DNA from 3 places in the Rossellomorea marisflavi genome. Region 2 is predicted to be linked to each of the others. Evidence: riboswitches for the same ligand, from Rfam matches in the RefSeq annotation. Region 2 holds a riboswitch; each other region holds the start of a gene.
The links. A riboswitch is a leader RNA that binds a small molecule or an ion and turns the genes downstream of it on or off. The one in region 2 is predicted to bind lysine.
Positions count from the first base shown of each region.

Region 1 (7,062 bases), 1.2 Mb from region 2:
AAGCCACCACCGACTACGATGATTTTCCCTTTACTCATCGTCCTTCACTCCTTTTCCTACCAAACTTCAGAGCACTTGCATGATCTATTGAATGTGTTCCTTATACGATAAAAGCAAAGATGGCGCGCATGCCCACGATGGAAAGCGCAAGGAAGATCCCGATTGTCACGTATGTAGCGATGCGCTGCGAACGCGGTGTGACCGTGATTCCCCAGCTGACGCAGAATGACCATAGGCCATTGGCGAAGTGGAAGATCGTAGACAGGACACCCAGCACGTAGAATGCGACCATGAACGGGTTGGAGAATATCTCCTCCATCATTTGGAAGTTCACTTCCGCGCCGAAGAATGCAGCGACACGTGTCTGCCAGATATGCCATGTGACGAAGATGAACGTGATGACGCCGGATACACGTTGAAGAAGGAACATCCAGTTACGGAAGAATCCGAATCTGCTGGCGTTATTCTTGGACGTGAACGCAATGTAGATTCCATAGATCGCATGGAAATACAATGGAAGGAAAATGATGAAGATCTCCAGGAAATAGCGGAAAGGTAGACTTTCCATGAAATGTGCTGCCTGATTGAACGATTCTTCCCCGCCAGTGGCAAAATGGTTCACCACTAAATGTTGCGTTAAGAATAATCCAACCGGAATCACACCTAGTAATGAATGAAGCCTGCGAAAATTAAACTCTCGATTTCCAGCCATGATTTACCCCCCTTAATCATAAAATATGAATCTTCCAACTAATCTCCGCATAAAAATTAGATTTTTATTCATATTTTATATTGTAACAATTATGTGACACATCCATTTTACTCCCATGGAGTGACAGCGTCAAGAAAACGTATACATAAATTCGACAATATCGGAAAAATAATTTAGTCCCGCATTTGTCACAAAATCGTAAGAAAATTCAATCAAAACAAACAGGATTTGTTATAGCGCCAAAATATCCCATGCCCACTTTTTTTCGAGTATGGGATGATTAATTTCCCTCTCATGTATATAATAGTTTTATAGAAAGAGGGGATATATTTGGAACAGAAAAAAGAAGAAGTCGTAGAGTCCCAGTCCGTTCCCGTCTTCGGATATGAACTGATACGCGATCTGCTGCTACCCGATATCCTCGGGAAACACACACCCGATATTCTGTACTGGGGCGGTAAACAGCTTGCAAGGAAATTCCCCCTTCCATCCAATGATGAACTGATTTCATTCTTCCGTGAAGCCGGATGGGGAGATCTCGCCATCGTTGAGCAGAAGAAGAACGAAATCACGTTCGAACTCAGCGGGGAATTCGTCAAGCGCCGCAATTCATTGAAATCGGATGCCTCCTTCAAATTGGAAACGGGCTTTCTTGCCGAATTTGTCCAAATGCAGTACAAATTCGTCACCGAAGCGACTGATGAACTACATAAGCGAAACCAGACCGTCAAGATCACGGCCGTCTGGGATGACAAAGACAGGGTCGAATGACCACAGAAGGCAGGCCCGCTCCCATGAGGAGCGGGCCTGCTTTTTGATGATCACAGGGTGATTTCTTCCACTTTCACTTCATCAAGATGGAAAGAGGAATGCAGCACCTGTGCCGCTTTATTCATAAGATCTTCATCCACGACGACGGAGACTTTGATTTCAGATGTACTCACCATCTTGATGGTGATCCCGTTATCTGCCAGTACTTCGAACATCTCTGCTGCGACACCCGGATTCGAGATCATGCCTGAGCCGACGATGGATACCTTCGACAGTCCCCCTTCATATTCCACATGGGTGAAGCCAAGGGATTCTTTATGCTGTTCGAGGACCTCGAGGGTCTCTTCAAGATCATGTCCTTTGATGGAGAACGACAGATTGGTCGTATTCTGTTCTGTTTGACTTTGAATGATGATATCAACATTCAGGTGATGCTCCGCTAGCGTGGTGAAGATCGAAGATAGCCCCTTCAACGCATTATTCAGACCGAAGACCGTCACCCTTGTGATTTCATTCTCGAACGCTACGCCGCGTACAACTAGATTTTGTTCCATGCTTGCTTCCTCCTCAATATAAGTACCTTCGATCCTCTCGATGCTTGAACGGACTTCCAATGGAATCTGATAGTTTTTGGCAAATTCCACGGCCCTCGGATGGAGGACGCCCGCCCCAAGATTGGCAAGCTCCAGCATTTCGTCATAGGAGATGCTGGAAAGCTTCCTTGCTGCTTTTATATAACGGGGATCGGATGTGTAGACCCCGTCTACGTCTGTGTAAATGTCACAGCGTTCCGCCTTCAGGGCTGCTGCGATGGCGACGGCCGTCGTATCGGATCCGCCGCGGCCAAGGGTGGTGATCTCACCTGATGCAGTCATTCCCTGGAATCCGGCCACGATGACGACCTTCCCTTCATTCAGATGGGATGCCAATTTTTCCGTGTGGATATTGGTGATCCTGGCATTGCTGTGGATGGATTCCGTCTCGATCCCGGCCTGCCAGCCCGTAAACGAAATCGCGTCCTGGCCGACCTGGATGAGGGCCATCGTCAAGAGTGAGATGGTCACCTGCTCTCCTGTAGACAGAAGCATATCCATTTCACGTTTGCTCGGCTGCGAGCAGATTTCCTTTGCCATGCCTACAAGGGCATCCGTCGTTTTTCCCATTGCGGAAACGACGACGACGACGTCATTCCCCTTTTCCTTCTCTTCCACCACACGTGAAGCCACATGCTGAATCCGTTCCACTGATCCCACCGAAGTTCCGCCAAATTTCTGAACGATTATACCCAATGCTTCTCCCTCTTTCTTCTTGATTGGATGCGGAGCACCCTGATGGATTAGAGCTACTATCTGATTCCGGCTTTTGGCATCCCCATGCCGGGGACACCGTCATGCAGCAGGTATAAAAAAAAGCAATGAGACGAAGCATCTCATTGCTTTTTGAACACTGCATACGAACAAAAAAGGTTCAGTCGGCATTGTGAGATAGCTCTCCAAGATGAATCATCTTGACAATCCTGCATCTATTAAATGCAGAACCAGCGCAGCCGATATGAGTGCGGCTTCACTTCGGCGGTCCTCCCCTTTCCAGTCACATCTCCAGGGCTCATACCCTTCCGTGAACTGTACTATTGAAGTCCGCACCTCTATCACCACTTAAAAAGTGATAATGTTTTTAATTTTTGTTCATTATAGCACAATCATTTTTGGGTATCAACATCCTTTTCCCCATTATCATGAAGTTTTTCATGAAGTTCCATAGCGACTCGCTCCGGGATCCCAAGTTCCCTGAACTCTTCCAAGGTTGCTTCTTTCATCCGTTTCATCGATCCAAAATGCTTCAACAGCTGTTTTTTACGCTTCGGACCGATTCCGTCGATATCATCCAGCATGGATTGGAACGCACTTTTCCCCCTGAGCTGGCGATGGAAGGTGATGGCGAACCGGTGGACTTCATCCTGTATGCGCTGAAGCAAATAAAATTCCTGACTCCGTTTCTCTAATGGGATGATCTGGAGGGGATTCCCGTACAGCAGTTCCGAGGTCTGATGCTTATCGTCCTTTGCCAAACCGCCCAGAGGCACATCGAGACCCAATTCGTTCTCCAACACTTCCCGGGCCGCTTCGATCTGCCCCTTTCCTCCATCGATGACAATCAGGTCGGGGAGGGGCAGTCCTTCCTTCAGCACCCTTGCATACCTTCTCCGGATCACTTCCCTCATGGATTCATAATCATCCGGTCCGGTGACGGTCTTGATTTTGTACTTTCGGTATTCCTTTTTTGCGGGCTTCCCGTCTAGGAACACGATCATGGCCGAAACGGGATCCGATCCCTGGATATTGGAGTTATCGAATGCCTCGATACGGAACGGAGTATAAATGCCCATCTGTTCCCCGAGTCTTTCCACCGCTTTGATCGTACGGTCTTCATCCCGTTCGATCAGGGCGAACTTCTCGTTCAATGCCTGCTTGGCATTTTTCTCAGCAAGGCGCACCAGTTCCTTCTTCTTTCCGCGCTTCGGTTGGACGGTCCTCACGTCAAGGAGTTTCTCCACGAGTTCCACATCGATTCCTTCCGGGAGGAAAATCTCCTTCGGTTTGAAGTGATTGGACTTGGAATAAAACTGTCCAATGAAGGTCAGGAACTCATCCTCCGGTTCATTATAGATCGGGAACAGGGAAACATCCCGTTCGATGAGCTTCCCTTGCCGTACGAAGAATACCTGGACGCACATCCATCCTTTGTCGATGCCGTAGCCGAACACATCGCGATCGGTGAAGTCCGTCATGGTCATCTTTTGTTTTTCCATCGTTGCCTCGATATGCTGGATCTGATCACGGAATTCCATGGCACGCTCGAATTCCATCTTTTCAGATGCTTCCTGCATCTTTACGGAGAGCTGCTCCTTGATTTCCTTATACCCGCCATTCAGGAAACGGGCGATTTCATCCGTCATCTCGCGGTAGGTTTCATTATTCACTTCCTTGATGCACGGTGCCAGGCATTGTCCCATATGGTAGTACAGGCATGCACGGTCCGGCAGCGTGGTACATTTCCGAAGTGGATACAGACGGTCGAGCAGTTTTTTCGTTTCGTTCGCGGCTCCAGCGTTCGGATACGGACCGAAGTACCGTCCCTTGCCGCGCTGTACCTTGCGGGTGGTAATGAGCCTAGGGTGACGCTCGTTGGTCAGCTTGATGAACGGATAGCTTTTATCATCTTTGAGCATGACGTTGTATTTCGGGTCATACTTCTTGATCAGGTTCATTTCGAGCACGAGTGCTTCAAGGTCTGATGAAGTCATGATGTATTCAAAGTCCTCGATTTCACCGACGAGGCGCTGGGTTTTCGCATCATGGGACCCGGTGAAGTAGGACCGAACCCGATTCTTCAGCACTTTGGCTTTTCCTACGTAGATGATCGTCCCTTGACGATCTTTCATGAGGTAGCAGCCGGGCTGATCGGGCAAGAGGGCCAATTTATTTGAAATCATTGTATTCACGGTCGCTCTCCCTTTCTTACGATCGTTCATGGTTGTCGATCAGTTGTTTCCTTTTACTTGAAGTATACACGAATTGGCGGAGCACTTCTATGATTGGGGCTTTGGGGAGGGGTTCAGTTCACTTTTCATAAAGAGTGTACTTTCTTATTGGATCCCAAGTCCTGTTTAGGATGAGGAGCGCGGTTGGGAAGTGGACCGTTTCATTGCGCTACGGGCACTTGCTTTCCATGGGGAGGAAGTCGAGCCTCCTCGGCAGGTGTGCTGCCCCCTTATTACTAGACACCCCAATCCTAAAAGGAGGGGTTTTAAATGAACAAGCACACCCGTACGTTTAAACTTCAACTGGCCAAGCGCTACTTGGAGGATGAAACGGTTAGTTTTCGAGATTTAGCTTCTCAAGAAGGCGTGGACGCTGCTGCGTTGGGTTATTGGGTCAAGTTGGTTCGCCATCATGGCGATCAAGCCTTTTCTTTTCCCTATACATCCTATTCTCCTGCCTTTAAACTAAAGGTACTTCACTATATTACGGACAAGAATTACTCCATTCGAGAGGCATCTGCCTATTTCCACCTTCCTGATCCCTGTATTGTGCGCAGGTGGTTGAGAAAGTGGGAGAAAAGGGGACGAGATGCCTTCGAATCAAACGAAATGAGGGCCTTGATGATGACTCCCAAACCACCCAATCAACATAAGAAATTAGAAGATATGACTCCCGAAGAGCTACGAGCACACGCCGCCTATTTAGAGATGGAGAATGCTTATTTAAAAAAGCTGAGAGCCTTAGTTCAGGAGGAATCATCACCAAACAGATCAAAGCGAAAGTAGTATTTGAACTAAGGAATGCGTTCCCGGTGATTCAGCTCATTAAAGTAGCGAACCTCCCTAGAAGCACCTATTACTTCATCAAAAAACAGTGGGACCAACCGGATCCTGATCGAAAATGGAAAAGAAGAATTGGATTGATCTTTCGCCGGCATTCAGGCCGTTATGGCTACCGTCGGATTACGGATGCACTCCAGGCAAAAGGGTATGACATCAATAAAAAGAAAGTCATTCGCATTATGAAAGCCTTAGGGCTCCAGTGCCTGGTAAGAAAAAAGAAATACCGGTCTTATGAAGGGGAAGTTGGAAAAGCGGCGCCCAACACCCTTGACCGAAAGTTCATGGCATCGAAACCGAACCAAAAATGGGTAACGGATGTGACAGAATTCAAGATTGCCGGACAGAAACTGTACTTGTCCGCGATGTTAGACCTGTTTAATCGAGAGATCATTACGTACACGCTTCACACGAAACCTAGCTTTGATTTAGTGGAAACGATGTTACTTCAAGGGGTCGAACGTCTACGTGAAGGTGATGACCTTCTCCTTCACTCTGATCAGGGCTGGCACTATCGCATGCCTAAGTACCGAAGGATACTCAAGGACCATCACATCACTCAGAGTATGTCTCGCAAGGGAAACTGTTATGACAACGCCGTGATGGAGAATTTCTTTGGCATCATGAAATCGGAGTTTCTCTACAGAGAAACCTTTCGGAACCTCAAGGAGTTCCACATTAAATTAGAAGAATACATGAATTACTACAACCACTTGCGAATCAAGTCTACGCTCGGTAAAAAGAGCCCGGTAGAATACCGACTGTACACACAACGAATCAATCAAAAAGTGGGTGTCCAATAATTTGGGTCCAGTGCACAGGCCTGCGGGGTCTCGATCATCCCTCTTTTCCCATAGGAGTCAAGCGCCCTTCGCTTCATTCCACTCTTTGGTAGTTGATCATTGTGTACTCTTTCTACAATGGGGTGTGCGGGTATTCCCCTACTATGGGACAGGATATCAGGTAAATCATTTTCGGTTCCTTTCAAGGATTGGGGTATCAGGAGAAAGTAGACCGTTCCATTACGCTTCGGGCACTTGCTTTCCACGGGGAGGAAGTCGAGCTTCCTCGGCTGCGCCTGCGGGATCTCGGTCTTTCCTCTATTCCCGTTGGAGTCAAGTGCCCTTCGCTCCATTCCACTCTTTGGTGGTTCAATATTGTGCGCTCTTTCTTCATTGGGGTGTGCGGTATTTATCTT
Region 1 is NZ_CP081870.1:2,976,268-2,983,329, forward strand. It holds gene sdhA (succinate dehydrogenase flavoprotein subunit) at 1-38, opposite strand, end outside; gene K6T23_RS15610 (succinate dehydrogenase cytochrome b558 subunit) at 101-712, opposite strand; gene K6T23_RS15615 (YslB family protein) at 1,043-1,483, shown strand; gene K6T23_RS15620 (aspartate kinase) at 1,534-2,772, opposite strand; lysine riboswitch at 2,961-3,139, opposite strand; gene uvrC (excinuclease ABC subunit UvrC) at 3,183-4,985, opposite strand; one part of gene K6T23_RS15630 (IS3 family transposase) at 5,295-5,757, shown strand; one part of gene K6T23_RS15630 (IS3 family transposase) at 5,757-6,667, shown strand.
Region 1: linked by a shared signal. The riboswitch ahead of K6T23_RS15620 (aspartate kinase) and the one ahead of K6T23_RS21680 (transporter substrate-binding domain-containing protein) in region 2 are both predicted to bind lysine.

Region 2 (7,062 bases):
GATTCCCGGGCCAATCATATTCCTTCAACAAGGTCATGGCTTCCGGCTTTATCCCTACGGTTTCACTTCCGTTTTGAGCATGTAAGGCCGTTAAGAAATAATGGGCGAAGACCGGGATGTCCTCTTTTCGTCTTGATAATGGGGCTAAGTGGATACTTTGCGTTTCAATCGTTACATCCTGCCCGGCATTTTCCTGGATAAATATGATCTGCACACGATGAGAATAGGATGTCAACAAACTTGTGAATTCTTCCACGTGCTGGCTTTTATCCTGGTTTAGAACCACAATGCTCCCTGCCTGGATGGGCAAAAGGATTTGTTTCAATTCGCTCAAAGCATGTTCATCGAGCAAAGCGGCGTCGATGCTGATTAGAGGAGCAGCATGCCCAAATCGTTGGTGGTGAATGTTTTCTGCCACCGTCGATTTCCCTGTTCCTTTATCACCGATGATGGAGAGTGGCATTGAGCCCAGTCGTGTCAATTGTCTAGCCAGATTCCGTGAATAGAGGCTTTCTCCTATTATTGGAGAGGCCTTCGGTCCAATATCAATCGATATCGGCTTCCTGTCGGATGGGTTCCCTCTGACAAAGCACATCATTCCGGCCTTCGTATCCGTGAGTTTGAAAAGTTGAACCACTAAAAACTGGTTCCCGTGTTCAAGTTTCAACCACTGGTTCTTTCCTGTACTCAACACTTCTTCCAGTGGACGTTTAATGGTTGATTGGGTTAACGCGTTGTCATCAAGGTACGCACGGTAAGCCGCATTTTGCTCATGAATCAGAAGGTCTTTTCCGATTACGGCAGTTGGGTAAGGGAATTCATGGAAAAGCTGATGGAAGATATCGTAATTATGCCTTACCTTTTTGGAAAGCTGGAAAGCACGTCTTCCTTCCTCAATTGCTTGGATCAATGCCTCTTTTCCTGAAGTGATAAGCACTCCATGAAGGCCCATGGATTCGGCAGCTTGCACGGTTACCACATCGCCTATGATGGATTCATAACCGGCTTCCTTGAGGGATTCGAGGAGGGCCTTCACTTCCGTCCTGTTGGCAATGGTCTTTACTTCAATGTCGTATTCAAGGATATTGCATAGAGTTGCGGCCCCTTGTGTAACAGACGCAAATCCGACTAGCGCGACTTTCTTTCCGATGTTTTTAATCAGCGTAAAGACGCGTAGCATATCGTAGCCTGATATTTGAATATGGATCACCGGTAGGGAAGCCACCTGTTCGATTGCCAGTGCCGTGCCTCCGCGACTGATGATGATATCGTACTCCTCCAGCATCGTTTGACGTGCAAAGTCAGCCCCCTCCTCGAGGTTGGCGACAGTGACGTCCATCTTCACGTCTGGAGGGAGGTCAAGCTGCTTGCTGACTTCAGCCATCCCACTATAAGGTGCTATTAAGAGAACTTTCATGTCCGACATACTCCTAATCTGTTGCATATTTAAACACTATTATGTCACACCTGGGTACTGATGTCACGAGGAGGTATCCGCCGGTCACCATCTCTTGAATTGATTACGACCCGCTTTTTTTGCTTCATACAAGGCTTCATCACAACAGGCATAAAGCTCTTCCAAAGTTGAGGTCTTGAAGGTGGTGATGCCTATACTGACTTGATATGGGACGGTGCTCTTGGTTGAGTGGAGAGAAGAAATCAATTGTTCAGTGAAGCGATTTGAGGCCTCTATCCCTTTATCAACAAGCAAGATGGCAAATTCATCTCCACCATATCGTCCAAACAGGTCCTTATCCGTTAATTGACCCTGTATCGTTGTGGTCATATCTTGAAGGACTTGATCCCCTGCCAAGTGACCATATGTATCGTTGATCTGTTTAAAATGATCGACATCAAAGAGAAGGAACGAGTGTTGCATCCCTTTTTTGTTGTGACGAATAAGTTCTTCTGCGCTTCTGGTGAATGCCCGTCTATTCAGTACTCCTGTCAGATCATCCTGATTTGCCAAGATGACGAGTTCCCGGTCGACCTTTTCCTTCATCAAAAGAAGGAAGGCAAGATTCATCAGATTCGATAATACATAAAAAGTTAGCAGGACAACCAATTGAAGGACTCCGGGATTATATAGAGTAAAGGATTGGATGGGGATGAAGAATGAACTGAAGCCCCGGACGATGGAGAAGATGACGCCAACCCCATAAAGCAGACCCACAACCTTCATCAGAAGGGATGAACTCCTGAAACCGACCAGACAAACCGGTGAAAGAAGGATGGCCGTCACGAACGAATAGTAAGCGATGCGGATAGGCTCTGTGCTGCCAAAGATAAATAAGATGGAAAAGCCCATAATCCCGACGATCGTCACATATATATAGATGAGCCTCATCTTAGGACGTAAAAAGCCCTGAAGATTCACTAGCGCTGCAACTTCCAAAGAGGTCCCGGCATATAAGGCGATGTTTGCCAGCCAAATCGACAGTACATCCGGAATATCCCCACGGAACACCATTAGGGAAACGGCCGTGATCTGGAGGCACTTGGCCAAAAAGAATCGATTCAAGGTCGAATCCCTTTTGTGGGTGAATCCGTATGCTCCAACCATGATCAAGGTGAACAAGAAGCCGATAAACAAGACGGCTGTGATGATGGTGGAATTCACGTAGATTTCCATGCCAGCACTCTCCTAACTCGTAAACGTTCAGATGCTTCATTATATCAGACCCAGGACTTTCTATGTGTTTGTCGGTTGTCAGGGATCATAATCTTTCAGAAATCAGGATAAATGACTAGTTCAATGGATTGACAGTTTCCTGGTTTAGTTGTAGACTGTTAGAGAAAATTTAATAAGACCTCGCTATGAATAGTGAGGTAGAGGTGCGAGATTTAACAGTCCTTGACGGAGCTTGAGAAGCGTCGATGTCAGGGAGAAGGAAATGTCGCCGAAGTGGGATCATATTTCTCGGTATGACTTGCTGGGTCTGTAGTTAAGAGCTGCAGGACTGTCTCAATAAACGTCCCGGTTTATTGAGTTGTGCTATCTCATTGGGGAATAGAGAGGACTTATGGGTGACTTCGTATACTACGGCCTGAGTTGATCTCAGGCCGTTTTTTGTTTGTCCAAAAGCATTTACAAAAAACAGGGGGACGAAAAGAATGAAAAAAAGAGTAACGATCTTCGCATTATTGTTGGTTTCGGCACTGGTTATGTTGGCAGGCTGCGGGAAAAGCGGTGCTTCCGGATCTGAAGACAAAGACACTTTCACTGTAGGTCTTGAAGCAGGATATGCACCATTCAACTGGTCTCAAAAAACGGACGCCAATGGAGCAGTTAAAATCAAAGGAAGCAAGGAATATGCCGGCGGGTATGACGTGGAAATGGCGAAAAAGCTTGCAGATAAAATGGGCAAAAAACTCGTCGTTGTGAAAACAGAGTGGGACGGACTCGTTCCTGCCCTGAACTCAGGTAAGATCGACGCCATTGTCGCAGGGATGTCCCCAACGGCTGAGCGAAAAAAAGCCATCGACTTCTCTGATAACTACTACAAGTCCGATCTTGTCATGGTCGTGAAAAAAGGCGGTAAATATGAAGGAGCCAAGTCGATCCAAGACTTCAAAGGGGCTAAGGTGACTGCCCAATTGAATACGTTCCACTACTCTGTGATCGATCAGATCAAAGGGGTTTCCAAAGAAACGGCAATGGATAACTTCCCTGCCATGAGGGTTGCCCTTCAATCAGGCATCATCGATGGATATGTATCGGAACGTCCGGAAGCAGTGAGTGCTTCGACAGCCAATGACGACTTTGCCATGGTTGAATTCAATGACGGGTTCAAAACGTCAGAAGATGATACGGCCATAGCAGTAGGAGTGGAAAAAGGAAGCGACCTGACGGAAGAAATCAATAAAGCATTGAAGGATATTTCAGAAGACGAACGTACGGAAATTATGGATCAGGCCATCAAGAATCAGCCTGCAGAGCAGTAATCATGTTGCTGGTCAGGCAATATGAAGAAGGAGGAGAACAATGAGCTTAGAGTGGGTCATCAGAATTATTACAGACAACTGGGCCATGTTCTTGCGAGGAGCGGGTGTGACCCTGTTGATTGCCTTTGTCGGTACCGTGATCGGTGCCGCCATCGGCCTGTTGGCAGGTGTCATCCGGACCATCCCAGTCCCTGAAAGCGGACCGAAGAAGGTCATCCTTAAAGTAGTGAACATCGTACTATCCATCTACATCGAATTCTTCCGGGGCACGCCGATGATTGTACAGGCAATGGTCATCTATTACGGTTCGGCCATGGCCTTCGGGTTCGATATGAACGTCATGGTAGCGGCTTTCATCGTCGTCTCCATCAATACGGGTGCCTATATGGCCGAAATCGTCCGCGGTGGGATCATCTCCATCGATAAAGGACAATTCGAGGCTGCCCAGGCCATCGGGATGAACCATGTGCAGACGATGTGGAACGTCGTCATGCCGCAGGTCGTCCGTAATATTCTTCCGGCAACGGGAAATCATTTTATCATCAATATCAAAGATACATCCGTCCTGAATGTCATCTCTGTATCGGAGCTGTACTTCCTGACCAAATCCGTGGCAGGGAACAACTTCCGTTACTTCGAATCATTCTTCGTCGCATGTATGATCTACTTCGTCATGACATTCGCCGTGACCAAGATCCTCCGTCACTTCGAGAAGAAGCTCGACGGACCGGACAGCTACACAATGGTAGATGCGAAAGCCAAATAAGGAGAAGGAGGAAGCCCTGTGGAAAACGTCATAGACATCCAGCATTTGAACAAATCCTTCGGCACCCATGAAGTGCTCAAGGACATCGACTTTTCAGTGAGAAAAGGGGAAGTGGTGAGCATCATCGGTTCCTCTGGTTCCGGTAAATCCACCCTTCTCCGCTGCATCAATCTATTGGAAAAACCGAGCGGCGGACAGATCATCTACAACGGGGAGAACATCCTCGACAGCAAGCACGATATCTTCGCATACCGCCAAAACCTGGGCATGGTATTCCAGCAGTTCAACCTGTTCAACAACCACAACGTCTTGAAGAACTGCGTCGTTGGCCAAGTCAAGGTGCTGAAGCGCTCCAAAGAGGAAGCGGAGAAAGTTGCTTTGAAATACTTGGACGTCGTTGGCATGAGCCAATATGTCAACGCCAGCCCGAAACAGCTCTCAGGGGGCCAGAAGCAGCGTGTCGCCATCGCGCGCGCCCTTTCCATGGAGCCGGATGTCATGCTCTTTGATGAGCCGACATCCGCACTCGATCCTGAGATGGTCGGTGAAGTATTAAGGGTCATGAAGGAGCTAGCCGAATCCGGCCTCACCATGCTCATCGTGACGCACGAAATGGAATTCGCCAAGGAAGTATCCGACCGCGTCGTCTTCATGGACAAAGGCGTCATCGCCGAAGAAGGCCCGCCGGAACAGATCTTCAACCATCCGAAGCAGGAGCGTACGAGGGAGTTCTTGAAGCGAACGTTGAAACAACTCAGCTGATTCATAAAGTTCAACTGAAAAGCCGAATTCTCTTTTTTATAGGGAGTTCGGTTTTTTGCTACCCGGAGGAACATCGAGCCTCCTACATTACTCTCCTTCCGCTTTCCTGAATGGAAACCTTCAATTAATAAGAAAGAAGCGCGGGGATGAGAATCCCGGCGCTTCTTATCAGTTATGAATAATCTTAAAATCCTTGAACGGATAGTAGATCAAGTTCGTTTTCCCTACGATCTGATCCATCGGGATGGCTCCGATCATGCGGCTGTCTTCGCTGTTCTGGCGGTTGTCCCCCATGACGAAGACGGTGCCTTCCGGGACGGTCTTTTGGCCGACTGCCGTATCTTCCAGCTTGAACGGTTCGGTCAGGTCGCCTGCTCTGGCTGCTTTTTGGTCGTCGAGGTAGGGTTCATCATAGGCCTTGCCGTTGACGTAAAGGGTGTCATTTTTAAATTCGATCGTATCACCGGGCAGCCCGATGACGCGCTTGATGTAATCCTGCTGCTCATTGGCGTGGAACACAACGATATCGAATCGCTTCGGATCCCCGATTTTCGTTACGATCATCCGGTCTTTATCCTGAAGGGTCGTATTCATGGATGCCCCTTCAACCACAATCGGGGTGATAAGGAAGGAACGTGCGATGACCACCAGGATGATGGCGATGGCCAGTGCCTTGATCCATTCCAGGGATTCACTTTTTTTCTTCGTCACAGGTTCAGTCTCTCCTCTCCATGTCCACACTCTGCTTTCGGGTGCGGGATGGTCTCTCTCCATTCATTCTACCACTTCTTCCATGATTCCTTCTAATCCTATCAGGCCATTTTGCTTATTTTCCATTATTAACCTGAGTTGGAGGGAGAGGAATTACTGAATCAATCCTTCATAGTGCCTGATCTTTTCCTCGCTAGCCTGGATGATCTTCTCGATTTCCTGCTTCTGTAGTTCCATGACGTGGATGTGCTTGTGAAGGATCGCAATTTTCTTCTGTACGGAGTTACGGTATTCATCGTTCTTTTTCTCCCTGTTGGGTAGGGCAATCTTTCTCGCCTTCACGATATCAGTCATCTCTTCAATGGATAGACCCGTGGACTTCAGGCTTGATAGAAGAAGAAGCGTCTCGATGTCATCATCGGTATAGACTCTTCTCCCGTTTTCGAGCCTTGACGGTGGTGGAATGAGCCCGACCTTTTCGTAATAGCGCAGCGTATCCCGGGAGAATCCCGTTTTCTCAGAGGTTTGACCGATTGTATACACAGCTATCACCCTTTCATTGGTTTCTTTTTGGGTAGGGATGTAAACAGGATGCCGAGGCAGACGAAGATCGCCCCAATGATGACATTCTGTGTGATCGCTTCATGAAGCTGAATGGCTCCGAATATCAGTCCGAGGATCGGCACCGACATCAAGGAGATGGAGGCAATGGAAGCCTCAATGTTCCCAAGCACCCAGTTCCAGCCGACGAATGCGACGGCCGTACCAAGTATGCTGCTATATAAAAGGGCCAGCATAGAAGGCATATGGATACTTAGATGAGCAACTTCATGGTGTTCTTTCAGCAGGGAGATGATTAGGAGAATGATTCCCCCGTC
Region 2 is NZ_CP081870.1:4,210,861-4,217,922, reverse strand. It holds gene K6T23_RS21690 (sigma-54-dependent transcriptional regulator) at 1-1,417, opposite strand, end outside; gene K6T23_RS21685 (GGDEF domain-containing protein) at 1,502-2,632, opposite strand; lysine riboswitch at 2,823-3,006, shown strand; gene K6T23_RS21680 (transporter substrate-binding domain-containing protein) at 3,115-3,945, shown strand; gene K6T23_RS21675 (amino acid ABC transporter permease) at 3,986-4,711, shown strand; gene K6T23_RS21670 (amino acid ABC transporter ATP-binding protein) at 4,730-5,473, shown strand; gene lepB (signal peptidase I) at 5,642-6,184, opposite strand; gene K6T23_RS21660 (MerR family transcriptional regulator) at 6,338-6,727, opposite strand; gene K6T23_RS21655 (DMT family transporter) at 6,733-7,062, opposite strand, start outside.

Region 3 (7,062 bases), 910 kb from region 2:
AAAAAAATGTTGAAGGTTCTTTTGACATGCGACTCCGACACCTCCAACCGGAAATCAGATGGGTTCTGTGATAGAATGAATTCACATAAAAGGCAGGTGCTGAACGATGATCTATGTTGGAGTGACAGGGTGGGGGGACCATGACACCCTTTATGAAAACGTCCCGGCAAGGGATAAGCTGAAGGAGTACGGCGCCCACTTCCCGGTGGTGGAAGTGGATGCATCCTTTTATGCCGTACAGCCGGTGAAGAATGTAAGGAAATGGGTGGATGAAACCCCTGATGCGTTCCGATTCATCGTGAAGGCCTATCAGGGGATGACGGGGCATCAGCGGGGTGAAATCCCGTTTGAATCAAAGGATGTCATGTTTGCGGCATTCAAGGAATCCATCGTCCCTTTCCTGGAGAGCGGAAAGCTTGCCATGGTCCTATTCCAATTCCCGCCATGGTTCGACTGTACAAAAGATAATGTGAACTATATCAGATATTGCAGGGAACTGATGCAGGGTATCCCAGTGTCTCTGGAGTTTCGTCACCAAAGCTGGTATTCGCCCGAATTCCGCCAGGGGACGCTTGGTTTCATGAAGAATGAAGACTGGATCCATTCAATCTGTGATGAGCCTCAGGCTGGAGAAGGTTCTGTCCCAAGAGTGGTCGAAGCAACGAACGGAGATGCCACGCTCATCCGGTTTCACGGGCGAAATGTGTATGGCTGGAATCATACGGGGAAGGACAATTGGCGGGAGGTCCGTTATCTCTATCGTTATAATCAGTCCGAACTTGAAGAGTGGATTCCCCATATAAGGAAGCTTGAGCAAGAATCAAAGGATCTGTATATCCTTTTCAATAATAATTCAGGCGGGGACGCAGCGGATAATGCCAAACAGATGATTGAACACCTTGGAATACGGTACAGCGGCCTTGCACCGAAGCAGCTGGATCTGTTCTGATGCACATGTAGAAAAAGGCAATGCCTTACAGGAGTGAGCTTAATTGAAAGAAACGATCCATATATACCACACCAATGATTTGCATAGTCATTTTGAACACTGGTCGAGAATCCGGGACCTCATGAAGGACAGGCGACTGCTGCATGAGAGCGAAGGAGAAGAGGTCTTTGTATTCGATGTAGGCGATCATGTCGATCGCTCACACCCCCTCACAGAGGCCACCCTGGGGAAGGGAAACGTCAAATTCCTGAACGAAGCAGGGTACGACGGAGTCACCATCGGGAACAACGAAGGCATCACCCTTGATCATGAAGAACTGAATCAACTGTATGATGATGCGGGATTTCCGATCATACTTGGAAACCTCTTTGACGAATCCATGGGTATGCCGGATTGGGCAACCCCTTATCACATATACCGGACAAAAGGGGACGTGAAGATCGGGGTACTCGGTTTAACGGCGCCTTTCTATCCTTTTTATCAGGCACTGGGTTGGACCGTCACCGAGCCGATCGCTGAGTTGCGGAAGCTGCTGGATGAACTGAGGCCAAAAGTGGACGTGCTTATTCTTTTATCCCATCTGGGCATTCGTGATGACGAAGTGATAGGAGCGGAGTTCCCTGAAGTGGATGTCATTCTTGGGGCCCACACCCATCACATCCTTCAAGAAGGGAAAAAAGTCAACAACACCCTTCTCGGTGCAGCAGGCAAGTACGGCAACTTCGTCGGTCATATGGTGATCGAAGTCGATTCTTCTAGTAAGGAGATCCTCTCAGGGAAAGCTGGTCTCTATGCGTATGAAGATCTTCCTGAGACCGGGGGTGAGCCGAATGAGGAGCGAAGGTGGGTACTAGAGGGGCAAGCATTACTGGAGGAAGAAATTGCTGATCTGAAAACAGGGCTCTCCGTCGACTGGTATGCTCCGTCGCCGCTACCGCTCCTTCTCAGTGAGGCACTCATGGAGTGGACGGATGCCGATTGTTCTCTCGTGAATGCAGGACTCCTCATGGAAGGTCTGCAAAAAGGGCCAGTCACTAAGAGAGACCTCCATCATATATTGCCTCACCCTATCAATCCGTGTCTGATCACGCTCACTGGAGAAGAACTCAAGGAGGTCATCATGCTTACCCTTAATGAATCATGGCCAGCCCTTGAAGTGAAAGGTCTGGGATTCAGGGGTAGGGTACTCGGGCAATTCGTCTACACCAATATCAGCTTTACTGAAGGTGATCTGTTGGTGGGGGGAGCACGTCTTGACCCACATGAGAGCTACAAGGTGGCTCTGCCGGATATGTTTACATTCGGTCACTTCTTCCCATCCCTTAAAACAAAACCCAAGAAATATTTCATGCCTGAATTCTTACGGGATGTGCTTGGGTGGAAACTAGGCAAAATGAAGAATTGATGGAACCGATTTGCCATTCTTCTATGAATAATCCCTTGCAATAGGTAATTATACCTTGCAGAATTACAGGTTTCCTTTATAATGGACATATTAGTAAATTTTGTCGAAAAATGAAGGGGATATATAGGAGATTAGTATGATGCTCATTTCTACAAGGTCCATCAGATCCGGCATGGTTCTAGGTTCACCGGTCTATAACATGAGAGGGAAGATGCTGATTCATGATCGCGTGCCGCTCACGGATCGCATGATTCAGCGGCTGTTAGAGTTGAATATCCAATATGTTTATATCGAAGATTCTCTTTCCCATGGAATTGAGGTCAAAGAGACCGTTTCAAAGAAAGTGAGACAGGAGACGATCAAAAGCATCGAGAAGGCATTCAGTCAGGTCAAGCAATCGAGCATCCCGAAAAGCGTGCTGTTTGAGGAGAGTGCCAGGCAAATGACTGGCATCATCGGAGTCGTCCTGCAGGAAGTCAAGGAGAACAATGACCTTCTGACGATCCTGACAGATGTCTTCTCCTATGATTCTTATATCTTTCATCATTCGTTCAATGTGACACTTTATACCCTTTCGATCGGCCTCAAGCTGAATCTTCCCCAAAAGCAGCTGGAACAGCTCGGGGTGGGAGCGATTCTTCATGATATCGGCAAGATGTGCATATCTGAGGAAATCCTCATGAAGCCGGGCAGACTGACGGAAGCGGAATTTGCTGAAATCAAACTTCACTCCGAGAGGGGATTCGAAATTCTCCGCGGCCTCCATTCAGTATCCATCCTGGTAGCGCACTGTGCGTATCAGCATCATGAGAGATTAGACGGATCCGGGTATCCCCGGGGGATCAAGGAAGAAGATATCCATCCATTCGCCAAGATCATCGCGGTCGCTGACGTCTTTGATGCCATGACCTCCAATCGGGTATACCGGGATGCCATGCTTCCCCATCAGGCCCTCGAGATCCTTTATGCAGGAGCGGGGACCTTGTTCGACAGGGAGGTCATTGAAGCCTTCAGGCGCTCCGTGGCCATCTATCCGAATGGAATGATCATCGAGCTGAATGATGATCGGAAAGCCATCGTGGCCGAGCAGAATCAAGGGGTGACCGACCGCCCTGTTGTCCGGATCGTCGAAGAAGGGGGAGAACGGCTGGAATCCCCTTATGAAATCGATTTAAGCAAGGAATTTGATGTGATCATCACAGGCTTTGATCCGGATTTTGAAGTCGGGATTCCTTCCCGTACATGACCTCTCACTAGTGGGGGTCTTTTTTGCGTGATAGGTTTAAAATATTTCCAATGGGGAATATTCATTGTCAAAGACCCGGCAGTTTGATATAGTTGTATAGAAAATTTTATAAGCAACCACATCGTCAATCCGATGGGGTAGAGGCGCAGGGTTCATTAGTAAGCTGTTTGAGGATGACAACAGAGAGAACAGATGAAAGGGAACTTTTGCCGAAGTAGTCATGCATGTCGAATGCATGGATGCTGGGGTCATCTTGAAAAAGGATGACACTGTCATTATAGAGGCACTCTATAATGGGGAGCTACAGATCGTGATGGAGCACTGACGTTACTGACAAGGTAATGATAGTATCTCTATCATTGCCTTTTTTGTTTGCCTTCTATCATGTTTCAGCATTCCCCCCTATCAATTCATAGGAGGAAATCATGGAAAACACCATTTATTCATTAATCCCGCCACTCTTGGCCATCTTGATGGTCGTATTGACGCGGAGGGTACTATTATCCCTCGGTGTAGGGATTGTGGCATCCGCACTTTTAATAGCTAATTTTTCGATCGGTGAAACGCTCTCCCTCGTATGGGATGGATTCATCGGAAATCTTTACGCAGATGGAGAATGGAATAAGGGGAATATCTTCATCATTCTTTTCCTGCTTCTGCTTGGTATCATCACGGCATTCATCAATATCACGGGCGGAAGCCGTGCCTTCGGTGAATGGGCCATCAAGCGCGTGAAGACCCGCAGGGGTGCACAACTCCTTGCTGCCGTACTCGGTATCATCATCTTCATCGATGATTATTTCAATGCACTTGCGGTCGGTCAGGTGGCACGTCCTGTCACGGACCGTCACAACATTTCAAGGGCAAAACTTGCCTATATCATTGATTCTACCTCAGCCCCAATCTGTGTTGTTTCACCGGTTTCAAGCTGGGGGGCGTACATCATCGGGATCATGGGAACGATCCTGGCTGCCCATAATGTAACCGACATCTCGGCATTTTCAGCCTTCGTGCAAGTTGTTCCCATGAACTTCTACGTTTGGGCCACGATCCTTTTCGTATTGTTGATTGCCATCAGGGGTATCGACTTTGGCAAAATGCGGGAGCATGAAGTGAAAGCAATCCAGACTGGAGAGCTGTATGATGCATCAAAAGAAATCCCTGGAGAGCTTAAAAATGAGCTTCCCGTCAGTCCTAGGGGAACAGTAGGTGACCTTGTCTGGCCCATCGTCGCTCTTGTCGTAGGGACAGTCGGGGCCATGCTTTGGACTGGATACCGTGCGGTGGGATCTTTCGACCTTCTCAAAGTGTTCGAGAACACCGATGTAACGCTTTCTCTGATTCTCGGAGGGATCGTCGGATTCATCGTTTCCCTGCTCTTCTTCCTCAGACAGGTGAGCATGAAAGGCGTGGAAGGGAGTGCGCTCGGTAAAGGGATCATTGAAGGGGTTAAGTCGATGTTGCCAGCCGTTTACATTTTGTTCTTCGCTTGGACGATCGTTACGCTGATCGGAGAATTGGAGACAGGAAAGTATCTTGCAGGTCTCGTTGAACAATCGAACATACCTGTTGCGGCCCTGCCGTTCATCCTGTTCGTTGTGGCTGGATTCATGGCCTTTTCAACGGGAACTTCTTGGGGATCCTTCGGGTTGCTACTCCCGATTGCTGGAGAGATTGCGGCCAACACGGATATTACGATCCTGCTTCCATCAATGGCTGCTGTCCTTGCTGGAGCGGTATTCGGAGACCACTGTTCTCCGATTTCAGACACCACCATTCTTTCCTCCACCGGGGCAGGGAGCAATCACATCGACCACGTCCTCACCCAGCTGCCATATGCCCTCATTGCAGCGGGTGCAGCCGCTGTCGGCTATCTTGTCCTTGGATTCACCGAGAACACGTGGCTCGGGCTGTTGACGGTCATCGTGCTCGTTGTTGGAGTATCGTTCCTGGTCGGCAAGAAATCAGAAACAGTGGCAGAACAGCATTAGCAAGAAGCCGGGAATTCATCCCGGCTTCTTTTTTAATTCGGGAATGATGAGTTATCAACAGTTCTCCGCAAGCGCATCTTTATATGGGGAAAGAGGTGTGGGGAATTAGTAATGCATTCTCCTGTAATGTATCTGAATTATGAAAAATCTCTTTGACAATTGTCCTAGAACTAGCTATACTGTCTTTAGATTTAATGTTCAGAAAATATAAAAATTTCAATCTTATATGATTGGAATGACACAGGGGGAAATAAGATGGAAAATCGCAGTCAGTTCGGCACCCGTGCAGGCTTTATTATGGCGGCTGTCGGATCCGCCATTGGACTAGGGAATATCTGGCGCTTTCCGGCGGTCGCCTATGAAAATGGAGGAGGAGCATTCTTCATCCCGTATCTATTCGCTCTCTTAACGGCGGGGATTCCGCTTTTGATCCTGGAATTCACGATCGGGCATAAATATCGTGGCTCAGCTCCTCTTTCTTATTTCAGGATGAACCGCAAGCTTGAATGGCTTGGCTGGTGGCAGGTTGCCATTGCGTTTGTCATCTCGACCTACTACTCAGTCATCATCGCCTGGGCCATGTCGTACAGTGTATTCTCCTTCAATCTTGGCTGGGGAGATGATACAGAAGGTTTCTTGTTCGGGGAATACTTGAAACTGGATGTGAGTGCAGGGCAGACGGGAAGCATCGTCCCTGGCGTATTCATTCCACTGGTCATTGTATGGGTGGTTGCCCTCGGTATCCTCTTCCGTGGAGTCAAAAAGGGAATTGAAGTGGCGAACAAGATCTTCATTCCGGCACTTGTCATTTTATTCTTAATCATTGTGATCAGAGCCGTCACTCTTCCTGGAGCTCTGGAAGGCCTGGATGCCTTCTTCAAACCAGATTTCTCGAAAATCGCCGATCCTAGCGTGTGGGTGGCAGCGTATGGACAAATTTTCTTCAGTCTATCTATTGCTTTCGCCATCATGATTACGTACTCAAGTTATCTTCCGAAAAAATCGGATATCACCAATAACGCATTCATTACCGGTTTCGGGAACTCCAGCTTTGAATTGCTGGCAGGGATCGGGGTTTTCGCAGCATTGGGCTTCATGGCCCAGTCTCAAGGGGTATCGGTTCAGGAAGTCGTTAGCGGAGGAGTGGGGCTTGCATTCGTCGTATTCCCGCAGATCATCAATTCCTTCCCTGCGTTGAATGGCTTGTTCGGATTCCTATTCTTCGCCTCACTTGTCCTGGCAGGATTGACCTCCCTGATCTCGATAACCGAGACCTATGTGGCAGCAGTCTCAGAGAAATTCGGACTTTCCAGAAAGAAAGCCGTTCTGTTCGGAGGCGGACTTTCGGCTTTGGTTTCGATCCTATTCGCAACGCAGGGAGGATTACTCTTCCTCGACGTAGCTGACTACTTCATCAATCAATTCGGAGTGGCATTCGTCGGATTGATCGAAGTCATCGTGGTCGTTTGGT
Region 3 is NZ_CP081870.1:3,299,401-3,306,462, reverse strand. It holds gene K6T23_RS17295 (DUF72 domain-containing protein) at 107-949, shown strand; gene K6T23_RS17290 (bifunctional metallophosphatase/5'-nucleotidase) at 993-2,354, shown strand; gene K6T23_RS17285 (HD-GYP domain-containing protein) at 2,491-3,600, shown strand; lysine riboswitch at 3,731-3,912, shown strand; gene K6T23_RS17280 (Na+/H+ antiporter NhaC family protein) at 4,026-5,591, shown strand; gene K6T23_RS17275 (sodium-dependent transporter) at 5,847-7,062, shown strand, end outside.
Region 3: linked by a shared signal. The riboswitch ahead of K6T23_RS17280 (Na+/H+ antiporter NhaC family protein) and the one ahead of K6T23_RS21680 (transporter substrate-binding domain-containing protein) in region 2 are both predicted to bind lysine.